2 regions of the Streptomyces sp. NPDC014623 genome follow, and region 1 is predicted to be linked to the other one. Evidence: riboswitches for the same ligand, from Rfam matches in the RefSeq annotation. Region 1 holds a riboswitch; the other holds the start of a gene.
What was found. A riboswitch is a leader RNA that binds a small molecule or an ion and turns the genes downstream of it on or off. The one in region 1 is predicted to bind cyclic di-AMP.

Region 2: it holds a riboswitch for cyclic di-AMP, as region 1 does, so the genes downstream of both, ACF1FZ_RS17470 (M23 family metallopeptidase) here and ACF1FZ_RS13265 (transglycosylase family protein) in region 1, are expected to answer to the same signal.

The regions. Positions count from the first base shown of each region.
Region 1 covers NZ_JBIBZU010000006.1:241,641-247,081, reverse strand. The annotation lists gene ACF1FZ_RS13285 (exopolyphosphatase) at 1-873, opposite strand, end outside; gene ACF1FZ_RS13280 (DUF501 domain-containing protein) at 908-1,450, opposite strand; gene ACF1FZ_RS13275 (septum formation initiator family protein) at 1,547-2,017, opposite strand; gene eno (phosphopyruvate hydratase) at 2,112-3,398, opposite strand; gene ACF1FZ_RS13265 (transglycosylase family protein) at 3,717-4,409, opposite strand; cyclic di-AMP (ydaO/yuaA leader) riboswitch at 4,410-4,580, opposite strand; gene ACF1FZ_RS13260 (transglycosylase family protein) at 4,871-5,441, opposite strand, start outside.
Region 2 covers NZ_JBIBZU010000009.1:267,836-273,276, forward strand. The annotation lists gene ACF1FZ_RS17445 (hypothetical protein) at 32-253, opposite strand; gene ACF1FZ_RS17450 (hypothetical protein) at 347-505, opposite strand; gene ACF1FZ_RS17455 (FAD-binding oxidoreductase) at 711-2,096, opposite strand; tRNA gene ACF1FZ_RS17460 (tRNA-Met) at 2,481-2,554, shown strand; gene ACF1FZ_RS17465 (PP2C family protein-serine/threonine phosphatase) at 2,917-4,074, shown strand; cyclic di-AMP (ydaO/yuaA leader) riboswitch at 4,307-4,459, shown strand; gene ACF1FZ_RS17470 (M23 family metallopeptidase) at 4,471-5,441, shown strand, end outside.

The sequences.
Region 1 (5,441 bases):
CCGCTCCATCACGGCGAGCAGGACGAGCGCCCCCGAAGTGATCACGTCGACCCGGCCCGGGTGTATCACGGGGATCGCCGCGCGCTCCTCGTGCGTCGACGCGAGCAGCCGGGCGGTGATCTCCCGGACCTGCTCCACGGAGACCCGGGAGTGGTGGATCGCCTCGGAGTCGTACTCCTCAAGCCCCAACGCCATCGCGGCGACGGTGGTGACCGTCCCGGCCAGGCCGACGAGCGTCGCCGCCGAAGAGATCGGCACGGTCTCCTCGGCCAGGTCCAGGGCGGCCTCGACGTCCGACCGGATCGCGGCGGCCCGTTCGGGCGTGACCGGATCCACGACGGCCCCGTCCAGGACCAGATGACGCTCGGTCATGCGTACGCAGCCGATGTCCACGGACCGGGCGGCGCGGACGTGGTCGTCGCCGACGACGAACTCGGTGGAGCCCCCGCCGATGTCCACGACGAGATACGGCTTCTCCAGGTGGTCGCCGCCCGCCAGTTCCCTGGTGGCCCCGTCGAAGGAGAGCTGTGCCTCCTGGTCACCGGTGACGACCTCGGGCTCGACGCCCAGGATGTCCAGGACGCCCCGGACGAACGTGCCGCTGTTCTCCGCGTCGCGGGAGGCCGACGTGGCGACGAACCGGAGCCGTTCGGCGCCGAGTTCCTTGACCGCGCCCGCGTACTCCCGGCAGGCCTCGAAGGTGCGCTCGAGCGCCTCGGGGGCCAGCCGGCCGGTCCGGTCGACCCCCTGGCCGAGCCGGACGATCCGCATCCGGCGGTCGATCTCCTCGAATTCCCCGGTGGCGGGGTCCACGTCCGCGACGAGCAGACGGATCGAGTTGGTACCGCAGTCGATGGCGGCAACGCGGGTCATGGGGCTCCTGTGGTTGTACGGGTACCGCGCGGGGTCAGGACGCGTCGGGGCCGGCGTCGGAGCCGCACGGCGTGACGCACGGGCCCTTCGCCCACCACTGCGGCAGCATCGCGATCGCCTCGTCACCCAGCGGGTTCACTCCGGGGCCGGCCGCCAGCGAGTGACCGACCAGGACGTGCAGGCACTTCACCCGGTCGGGCATGCCGCCCGCGCTCGGGAAGCCCTCCAGGACCTCGATGGCGTCACGCCGCGCGAGGTAGTCCTCGTGCGCGGCCCGGTAGGCGGCCGCCAGCTCCGGGTCCGTCGTGAGCCGTTCGGTCATCTCCTTCATGACCCCGTTGGCCTCCAGCGTGCCGATCGCGGACGCGGCGCGCGGGCAGGTCAGGTAATACGTCGTCGGGAACGGCGTGCCGTCCTCCAGACGGGGCTGTGTCTCGACCACGTCCGGGTTGCCGCACGGGCAGCGGTGCGCGATGGCACGCAGACCGCGCGGCGGCCGGCCGAGCTGCAGCTCGAACGCGGCGATGTCCGCATCGGTGGGTGTGGTGGATTCGGTCTGCGGAGGGGGCGTGTCCATGCCTGCCTTGAATGTCATCGGTCGGACTGGGTGAATCGGTGCGGGGAGAGTACCGGAGAGGTCCGGAGCGCCACGGATCCCGGTGCACGGCCGGGGTCATTCGCGGTCCGCGCTGTCGACCCCGTCCCAGAGGTTCGAGTACCAGGGCCGCTCCGTCGCCCCCGGCTCGCCCCGGCGCACCTCGGCCGCCTCCGGGTCGATCACCGTATAGGCGGTCTCGCCCGGCAGCACGTAGTGGAGGTGCTGGCGTGCGAGGCGACGGATGTACGCGTCGTCCTCGAGCCGCGCCTTCTCGTCGCGCAGCTCCTCGGTCCGTGCGCGCGCCTTCTGCGAGAGCCTCTCCTGCTCGGCGATCTGGTCGCGCTGGGAGATGTACTGCCGCATGGGATACGCGAGGGCCACGACCAGGGAGCAGACGATCAGCGCGAGGAACGCGGCCCGGCCGGTGAGCCGGGAACGGCGGGCCTGGCGCCGGTTCTGGGACCGGTAGACGCGGGCCGCCGTCTGCTCCCCCAGCAGTCGCAGCCTGGTCGCGGTGGAGAACCGGTCGCGGTTCTTCCCGGCCATGTCTCACGCCTCCCCGTTACGCACGTCCGTCCCCGCACACGGTACGGGACCGGATGCGGGGACGGACGGAGGCTGGTGCTCCGGACCCGGGCTGTCAGCCCTCGAAGCGGAACCGCGGGAACGCCGAACGTCCGGCGTAGACCGCTGCGTCGTCGAGGATCTCCTCGATGCGCAGCAGCTGGTTGTACTTGGCGACGCGGTCCGAGCGGGCCGGGGCGCCGGTCTTGATCTGACCGCAGTTCACGGCGACGGCGAGGTCGGCGATCGTGACGTCCTCGGTCTCACCGGAACGGTGGGACATCATGCACTTGAAGCCGTTGCGCTGGGCCAGCTCGACGGCGTCCAGGGTCTCGGTCAGCGAACCGATCTGGTTGACCTTGACGAGCAGGGCGTTGGCCGAGCCCTCCTCGATGCCGCGGGCGAGGCGCTCGGGGTTGGTGACGAACAGGTCGTCACCGACGATCTGCACCCTGGAGCCGAGCTTGTCGGTGATGACCTTCCAGCCCGCCCAGTCGTCCTCGTACAGCGGGTCCTCGATGGAGACCAGCGGGTACGCGGAGACGAGCTCCTCGTAGTACTCGGTCATCTCGGCTGCCGAGCGGGACTTGCCCTCGAACTCGTAGACGCCGTCCTTGTAGAACTCGGACGCGGCGACGTCGAGGGCGAGCGCGATGTCGCGGCCCGGGACGTAACCGGCCTCCTTGACGGCCTCGATGATGAGGTCGAGGGCGGCGCGGTTGGACTCGAGGTTGGGGGCGAAGCCGCCCTCGTCACCGAGACCGGTGGACAGGCCCTTGGTCTTCAGGACCTTCTTCAGGGTGTGGTAGATCTCCGCGCCCCAGCGAAGGGCCTCGGAGAAGGACTCGGCGCCGATCGGCGCGATCATGAACTCCTGGATGTCCACGTTGGAGTCGGCGTGCGAGCCGCCGTTCAGGATGTTCATCATCGGAACGGGCAGCAGGTGCGCGTTCGGGCCGCCGAGGTAGCGGAACAGGGGGAGGTCGGAGGCCTCGGACGCCGCGTGCGCCACGGCCAGCGAGACGCCGAGGATGGCGTTGGCGCCGAGGGAGCCCTTGTTCTCGGTCGCGTCCAGGTCGAACATCGCCTGGTCGATGAGGCGCTGCTCGGTGGCGTCGTAGCCGACGAGCTCCGGGCCGATCTGCTCGATCACGGCGAGAACGGCCTTCTCGACGCCCTTGCCGTGGTAGCGGTTGGGGTCACCGTCGCGAAGCTCGATGGCCTCGAACGCACCGGTGGAGGCGCCGGACGGAACGGCAGCACGTCCCGTGCTGCCGTCGTCGAGGCCAACCTCGACCTCGACCGTGGGGTTACCCCGGGAGTCGAGGATTTCCCTGGCTACGACGACGTCGATGGACGGCACGAGGCATCTCCTTCTGGGATCTGACACTGGTTGTGCAGGGTCACTGTGGCCTTGCGCCACGAGCCTAACCGGCTCGGCCCGCTCCGTCGGCCGTCCGCCCGCCCCCTGGGACGAAAAAGCACCCAAGAACCTGCATTACGGGCAAAGCTCCAGAATTCTACTGGCAAGTAACTACAAGAACCGAACGCTCGCCCTCCCCGGCGAGCCCGCGTCCGGCACTCCGCCGGGGAGTACCGGACACGCCACGGCCCGGCGCGCGGGGGGCCGGCGCGCCGGGCCGGGCCTCCGGGGCGGAGGAGGGCCCCGGTCCGTCTCCGGCTACTTCAGGTGGAGCTGCTGACCCGGGAAGATCAGGTCGGCCCGGTCGACGATGTCGTCGTTCAGCTCGAACAGCTTCTCCCAGCCGCCCTTGACCTTCTTCGCGTCAGCGATCTTGCTGAGGGTGTCGCCGGCCTTCACCTCGTACTCGCCGTCGCCCTTCTCGACCTTGCCGCCGGTCGGGGTGGTGACGGTCTCCTCGGGAGCCGTGCGCTTCTCGCTGCGCGTGGTGGGCTGCTCGGCCTTGCGCTCCGGCGCGGCCTGCGGGGCCGTGTCGCCGTTCTTCTCCGAGCCGGTGTCGACACCCGGGTCCACACCGTCGTCCGTCAGGCCGCCGGCGCCCGCACAGGCCCAGGCACCCGGGCCCTGCAGGTCGAGGAGCTTCTCCGCGGCGGCTATCTGCTGACCCTTGCTGGCCAGGTCGGCGCGGGCGGCGTACTGCGTGCCGCCGGCCGCCGCCCAGCTGGACTGCGAGAACTGCAGACCGCCGTAGTAACCGTTGCCGGTGTTGATGGACCAGTTGCCGCCGGACTCGCACTGGGCGACGGCGTCCCAGGTGTCCACGGAGGCGGCGGAGGCGCCGGTCGCACCCATGAGCGGCACGGCGACGGCAGCACCGGTGACACCGGCCAGGGTCGCGATACGGACGGCCTTGGACGGGCGGCGGTGCTTGCCCTTGCTGGAAAGCAGCATGGTTCTCCTCACCGACGCCTACGAGGTGAGCTGTCGGGTTCGGACTGTGAGCTGCCCGGCCTCCCGCATGCACGGAAGACTTCACCCCAAGCCGTACCTTCGCCCGTCTTCCGACGGCCGGGTCCGGCACTTACCTGGGTCCCCCGCTCCTGCCTACGGCGCTTTACGCGTCGGTTCCCTTCGGCCGACGGCAGGATTCGGCGTGACGGTCGAAGGTGCCCGCGGTGCGAGCGGCTCCGACCGTAATCACACCCAACCCCTACATTCAAAGGCGGACATAACGGCCAATCAGCGCGTAACGATCAAGCGCGCCGGGTCGTTCTCGCAGGTCGGAGCAGATATGGACGGACCGGGCACGCGGGATGCGCCGACTGAAGCAAAGAGACCCATGTCTCACTTACGCATAAGTGGACATAGGCCTCTGAACTACCCGTGCTTTCGGGGCGTTTTCCCGCTTTCGATCAGTTGGCGGTGGTCTCCGCCAGGGTGTCCTGCACGACCGCACCGATGCCGAGCTCCAGGTTCTGGCCGGGAAGGATCAGGTCCGGGTCGGAGCCCAGCTCGTCCTTGTTGGTCTCGTAGAGCGCGGTCCAGCCGCCGGGGAGCTCCTGCGCGTCGGCGATCGCCCAGAGACTGTCACCCTCGCGGACGGTGTACGCCTCCTCCGCACCCTGACGCGCCCCGGAGTCACCGCGCGAGGCGTGACGGCCGGATTCACGTCCGTCCTCCAGTTCCGGTCCGGCGCTCGCCTCGGGGGCCGGCGTGCCGCGGTGCTTTCCGCCCTTCGCCCCGTCCCCCTTCTCCGCACCGGACGCACCGGACGTCTCGGGGGTTCCGGAGGTTCCGGGGGACGGAGTGGCGGACGGCGAAGCGCCTGTCTCGTCACCCTTCTCCGTGGTGCCGTCGGACACGTTCCCGCGCGCGTCGTCCTTCGCGCCGGAACCGGCCGGGGCCTCGAGGCCGTCCGCCGGCTCCGGGGCTTCGGCCGAGGGGGTCCCGGACGGGGTCGCGGCCTCCGAGGGCTCGGCGGAC
Region 2 (5,441 bases), on a different contig from region 1:
GAGCGCGCACACGGGCCGGGGACGTGGGCCGTCAGTCCAGGCCCTCCTCCCGCAGGTCGTACATCATGAGGAACGTCCGGTAGGTCTCCGCGGACACCTCCTGGCAGACGTCCGGCCGGTCGGCCCACGTCGACGTGTTGTCGAGGGCCCGCCGGCAGGCCGACTCGGTCTCTGCCCGGGACGGGATGTTCGAGATGAACGCGGCGATCAGCAGGACCACTGCGAGGACGACCACACCGATACGGATGCGCATGGTCTCCCAACGACCGTGCGGCCGGACCGGTCACCCGGGGCCGGCCGGGGCGGCGCCCGGTGGTCCGGGACCGGTCAGGGCACGCGCGCCCGGTCATTCGGGTTCGTCGGTGACCGGCGGCAGGTCGGGCTCGATGAACAGGCCCGCGTACTGCGGTGTGGGCAGCGGGGCCGTGGTGCCCGTGTCGGTGCCGGAGCTCGCGGGCGCGTCGCCGGGGTGCCGCTGGGTCGTGCGGGCAGGCATGTCGGTCATCTCAGGTGTCCTGTAGGTAGGTGTGCGGTGTGCCCTGTGACCGAGCCGCTGCGGTAGATGCCGGACTGGTCCCGACCGGCAGGGCGACGAGGTGCCGCTGCCGGTGCCGCGCCGCTCCGGGGGCGGCCGGATCATCGTGCGGTGCATGCAGACTGTAACCCTCCCGGCACGGCTTCCCCCCGGAATTGCGTTCCTGGCGTGACGGTCAGTGCGACGTCGCGGGCTCGATGTTCTGGTTTGCGTGGAAGAGGTTGTGCGGGTCGTAGGTCCCCTTGACCTCCGAGAGCCGGTCGTAGTGGCCGCGGTAGGTGGCCCGGACCCGTTCCTGGGACTCGCCGGTGCCCAGGAAGTTCACGTAGCCCCCGCCCATGGAGTGAGGGTGCAGCGCCTCCCAGTAGCCCACGGCCCACTCCCGCAGTGCGGAGGCGTTGGCCGGGTCGGGGTCGATGCCGGCGATGACGCCGGACCAGACGGCGTCACGGTAGGCCCAGGCGGTGTCGTCGGGTCCGACGCGGGAGGCGGCTCCGTCAACCGGGTACAGGTGCATGGTCGACAGGCCGGTGGGGAGCTTCTCCGCGAAGGAGGCGTGCACGTCGACGGCCTCGTCCGTGATCCGGTCGAAGAAGTCTCCGCGCCAGTACCACTGAAGACCGGGCGGCATCAGTGTGTCGAACATGGACTGCAGGGCCGGATAGGGCATGGGCGCGGTGAAGTGGAAGGCGGGCGGACCCGGTTCGTTCACCACGGCGAGGGTCTCGCCGAGGGACTCCGGGTCCGCCGTCGAGGACCAGACGACGCCGCACATCTTCTGCCCGTGGATCTCCTCGGGGAAGGGCGGGCCGGGCGGGACGGTCAGCGAGGCGAAGAAGCCGTACAGGTCGTCCGGTGCCTGCGGCAGGAAGTCGCGGTACCAGCGCATGACGTCGTGGAAGAGTTCCCGGGGCCAGACGGTGACGGCGACGCCCACGGTGTCCACGGGGTGCAGCTCGAAGTCGAACGTCGTGACGATGCCGAAGTTCCCGCCGCCGCCGCGCAGCGCCCAGAACAGGTCGGCGTGCTCGCTCGGGTTCGCGGCGACGAAGGTGCCGTCGGCGAGGACCACGTCCGCGGAGATCAGGTTGTCCGCGGAAAGACCGTACGCGCGGGTGAGGTAGCCGTGACCGCCGCCGAGGGTGAGTCCGCCGACACCGGTCGTGGACATGATCCCCGTCGGGGTGGCGAGGCCGAACGCATGGGTGGCGTGGTCGAGATCACCCAGCGTCGCACCGCCGTCGGCCTGGGCGGTCTGGGTGGCGGGGTCGACCCGCACGCCACGCATGGGTGAGAGGTCGAGCGTGACCGCGTCGTCGGAGAGACCGAGGCCGGGGCCGCTGTGCCCGCCGCCCCGGACGGCCACGTCCAGCCCGTGCTCGCGGACGAAGCCGACGGCCGCCATGACGTCGGCCGTGTCGCGGCACTTGACCAGGGCCGAGGGCCTTTTGTCGATCATGCCGTTGTAGACCGCGCGGGCCTGTCCGTACTCCTGGTCCTCGGGACCGATGACGGGGCCGCGCAGAGCGGTCCTCATCGTCTCGAGCAGGGTGGCGTCCATGGTCGTCTCCTCGCGCACGTGCGCCCGGCCTCCCCTGCACCATCGGTTCGGGTGAGGCTGCTGGGCCGACGCCGGCACCCCCGGGATGTCGCGCAGACGGGACCGAACACCGAAAGGCTTGCACCTCCAGAGTCCCGCCGCGCCCGGAGTCCCGCAATCGCGCGGCACCGGGCTCCGGCCCGGACCGGTCGGACCGGATCGGCCCTGACCGGGTGTGACCACAGCCCCGTGCACATCACCCAGCCGTCAACTCCACTGCGTACAGCCCGCGTCGAGAAAACACACCGGTACCGGAGGAGTGCCCGGCGGCGAGGGGACGAGGGGGCGGCAGCCGTAAATGGTCGGAGCACCCTCCCGGATGGCGTAGAGTTGCAATCACAACGGCGCGGGGTGGAGCAGCTCGGTAGCTCGCTGGGCTCATAACCCAGAGGTCGCAGGTTCAAATCCTGTCCCCGCTACTGAAGACAGAGGCCCGGATCCTTCCAAGGATCCGGGCCTCTGTCATGCGCCGCGTCACCCGGCCACGGCCGGGTGACGCGGCGCAAGGACACGGGTGCGCGGGTGACCGGCCCGGGGGTGTACCTCGCCGGTCTCCGCCCCTGGAGGAACTACGATCGCTACGGAGACGGAATCGCCGTCTTCGCACGGGATGCACTGACGATCCACGCGCAGCACCGGTTCTCCGGCTGACCACCGGGGCGGGGCTCCGACGCGCTCCTCCCTTCGGCCGATGACGTGGCGTCGTTCGGCGCGGCTCCGGCCGGCCCGGGTGGGGCACGGTACCGTCCGCAGCCGTGGTGGACCGGGCAGGAGTACACAGGTGGGGAAGCGGGACGGACGGTCAGGGGGCGCCGCCGGGAACGTCCGTTCCCAGCGGTTCGTGCGCGTGCTGCCCGCTCTGATGATCTGTGCCGGGGTGGCCTTCGACCTCGGGACACCGGACGAGGTCACAGCCGTTCCTCTTTTCGCCGCCGCCCCGCTGATCGCCGCCCCGTTCTTCTCACTGGCCGGCACCGTCCGTGTCGGAGTGGCGGCGGTCATCGTCGTGTTCGCCATCCGGGTCTCGGACGGCATGCTCGCCGAGGTCGTGCCGGTCACCGATCTGCTCACCCTGATCACCGTCGCCGCGCTCTCCCTCGCCATCAACCGTGTCGTACGCCGCGGGAACGAGCAGCTGGCCTCGGCCAGGGTGATCGCGGAGACCGCGATGCGTGCCGTGCTCCCGACGCCCGAGGACCGGATCGGCGGGCTGCTGGTCGCGGCGCGGTACGAGGCGGCCCAGGCGGACGAGTTCGTGGGCGGTGACCTGTTCGCCGTCGCGGACACGCCGTTCGGGGTGCGTCTGGTCGTCGGGGACGTACGGGGCAAGGGACTGGACGCCGTGGCGGCGGTGGCCGTCGTGATCGGGGCGTTCCGGGAGGCCGCCGAGCAGGAGCTGTCGCTGGAGGGCGTGGTGCAGCGCCTGGAGCGGGCACTGGCCCGCGAGGGTTCGCGGCGGGGCGGGCTGGACTCCATGGAGGGGTTCGTCACCGCCGTACTCGCGGAGATCCCGGCCGGTTCGGACACGCTGCGGGTCGTCAACCGAGGTCATCCCGAGCCGCTCGTGCTGCACGCGGACGGGGCGCTGGAGGTACTGGCGCCGACCGTGCCCGCGCTGCCGCTCGGGATGGGGCTGGACGTGTGGCCGGACCGGTCGGACGAGTGGACGCTGCCGGCCGGGGCGATGTTCCTGGCCTTCACCGACGGGCTCTCCGAGGCGCGGGACGCGAAGGGTGCCTTCTACGACCCGGCGGCCCGGCTGCGGGGCCGGCTCTTCCCGGGGCCCGACGAACTGCTGTCCGCGCTCACCGATGACGTACGGCTGCACACCGGTGGCCGGTCGACGGACGACCTGGCGCTCCTCGCGGTCGGCCGCCCCGCGCGGGGGCAGCAGGAGCGGCGCACGACGGTGAAGATCGTGCGGCGGGACAGTGAATGACCGGTCGCGACCGTCGGTAGTCGAAAGAAGCCGCTCGCATAACATTTGACACAGCGTCAGAAACTGGTGGCCGGATGCGGGATGCTCAAGTCGCCCGTTTGCGCCCGTTTGAGACGTGAAAGTCCAGGCCGGGATCGTGGTCGATCTGCGGGAACAGCTTGGAATCGGGCCCCGGTGTCTATTAACGTTCGATAACGCAGCGCGGTTGTACCTGTCGTCGCAAGAGGCGACACCGTGCGCAGCGCCGAATTCCGCAAGGGAACCGGGGAACCACCTACATGGGGTGAATCGGACACCTGTGTCTCGCGAGAGACGAAGGGGTCCGTAGGAGACCTTCCTGCTCCGAACCCGTCAGCTAACCCGGTAGGCGAGAAGGAAGGAAAGGAGTGCGCCCACGTGGCGTCCAACCAGCCTGCCCCCGAGGCACCGTCATCCTTCAGGACCGGCAGTTTCGGTGATGAGGACAGGACATGGGAGGAATGGAACCCCACCGAGGAGTCCATCCGTCCCGTTCGCGGCAGGCACCGCGTAGCCAAGCAGCGCGGTCTCGCTCGTAGCTCCACCGTCCTCGGCGTCGGTGTCATCGCGGCCGTCGGTGCGGGTGGCATGGCCACCGCGCAGAGCAAGCCGCCGGTCTCCATTTCTCTTCCCGATTCCATCGCGGACAATCTCCCCGACGCCAAGTCCCTTCCCGGTGTCGGCGCGTTCATGTCCGGCGACTCCGGCCCGGACCACGAGACGGCGGCCGTCTCCTCCCCGCTCACCACCGCGGGCATCACCGCGGCCGAGGCCGAGCAGGGCACCACCGACGCCGGTGAGGCGCTGCGCGCCCGCATCCTCCAGCAGGCCGAGCAGCAGCAGGCGGGGGCCGAGGCCGAGGCCAGGGCCGCGGAGGAGAAGGCGGCGGTCGAGGCCGCCGCGGCCCAGGCGGCGAAGCAGCAGAGCAAGGCCGAGGCCGAGGCCGCGGCGAAGAAGAAGGCGGCGGAGGAAGCGGCGAAGAAGAAGGCGGAGGCCGAGCGGCTCGCCAAGCTCGCCGCCAGCTACGCCGTCCCGACCTCCTCCTACTACATCAGCTCGACCTACGGCCAGGCCGGATCGATGTGGTCCTCGGGCCACCACACCGGGCTGGACTTCGCGGCCCCGACCGGTACGCCGGTCAAGGCCGTGCACAGCGGCACGGTGAAGTCGGCCGGTTACTCCGGCGCCTACGGCTACCGCACGGTCCTGGAGCTCGACGACGGCACCGAGGTCTGGTACTGCCACCAGTCCTCGATGGACGTGACCGCCGGTCAGAGGGTCACCACCGGCCAGACCATCGGCCGCGTGGGCGCGACCGGCAATGTGACCGGTGCGCACCTGCACCTGGA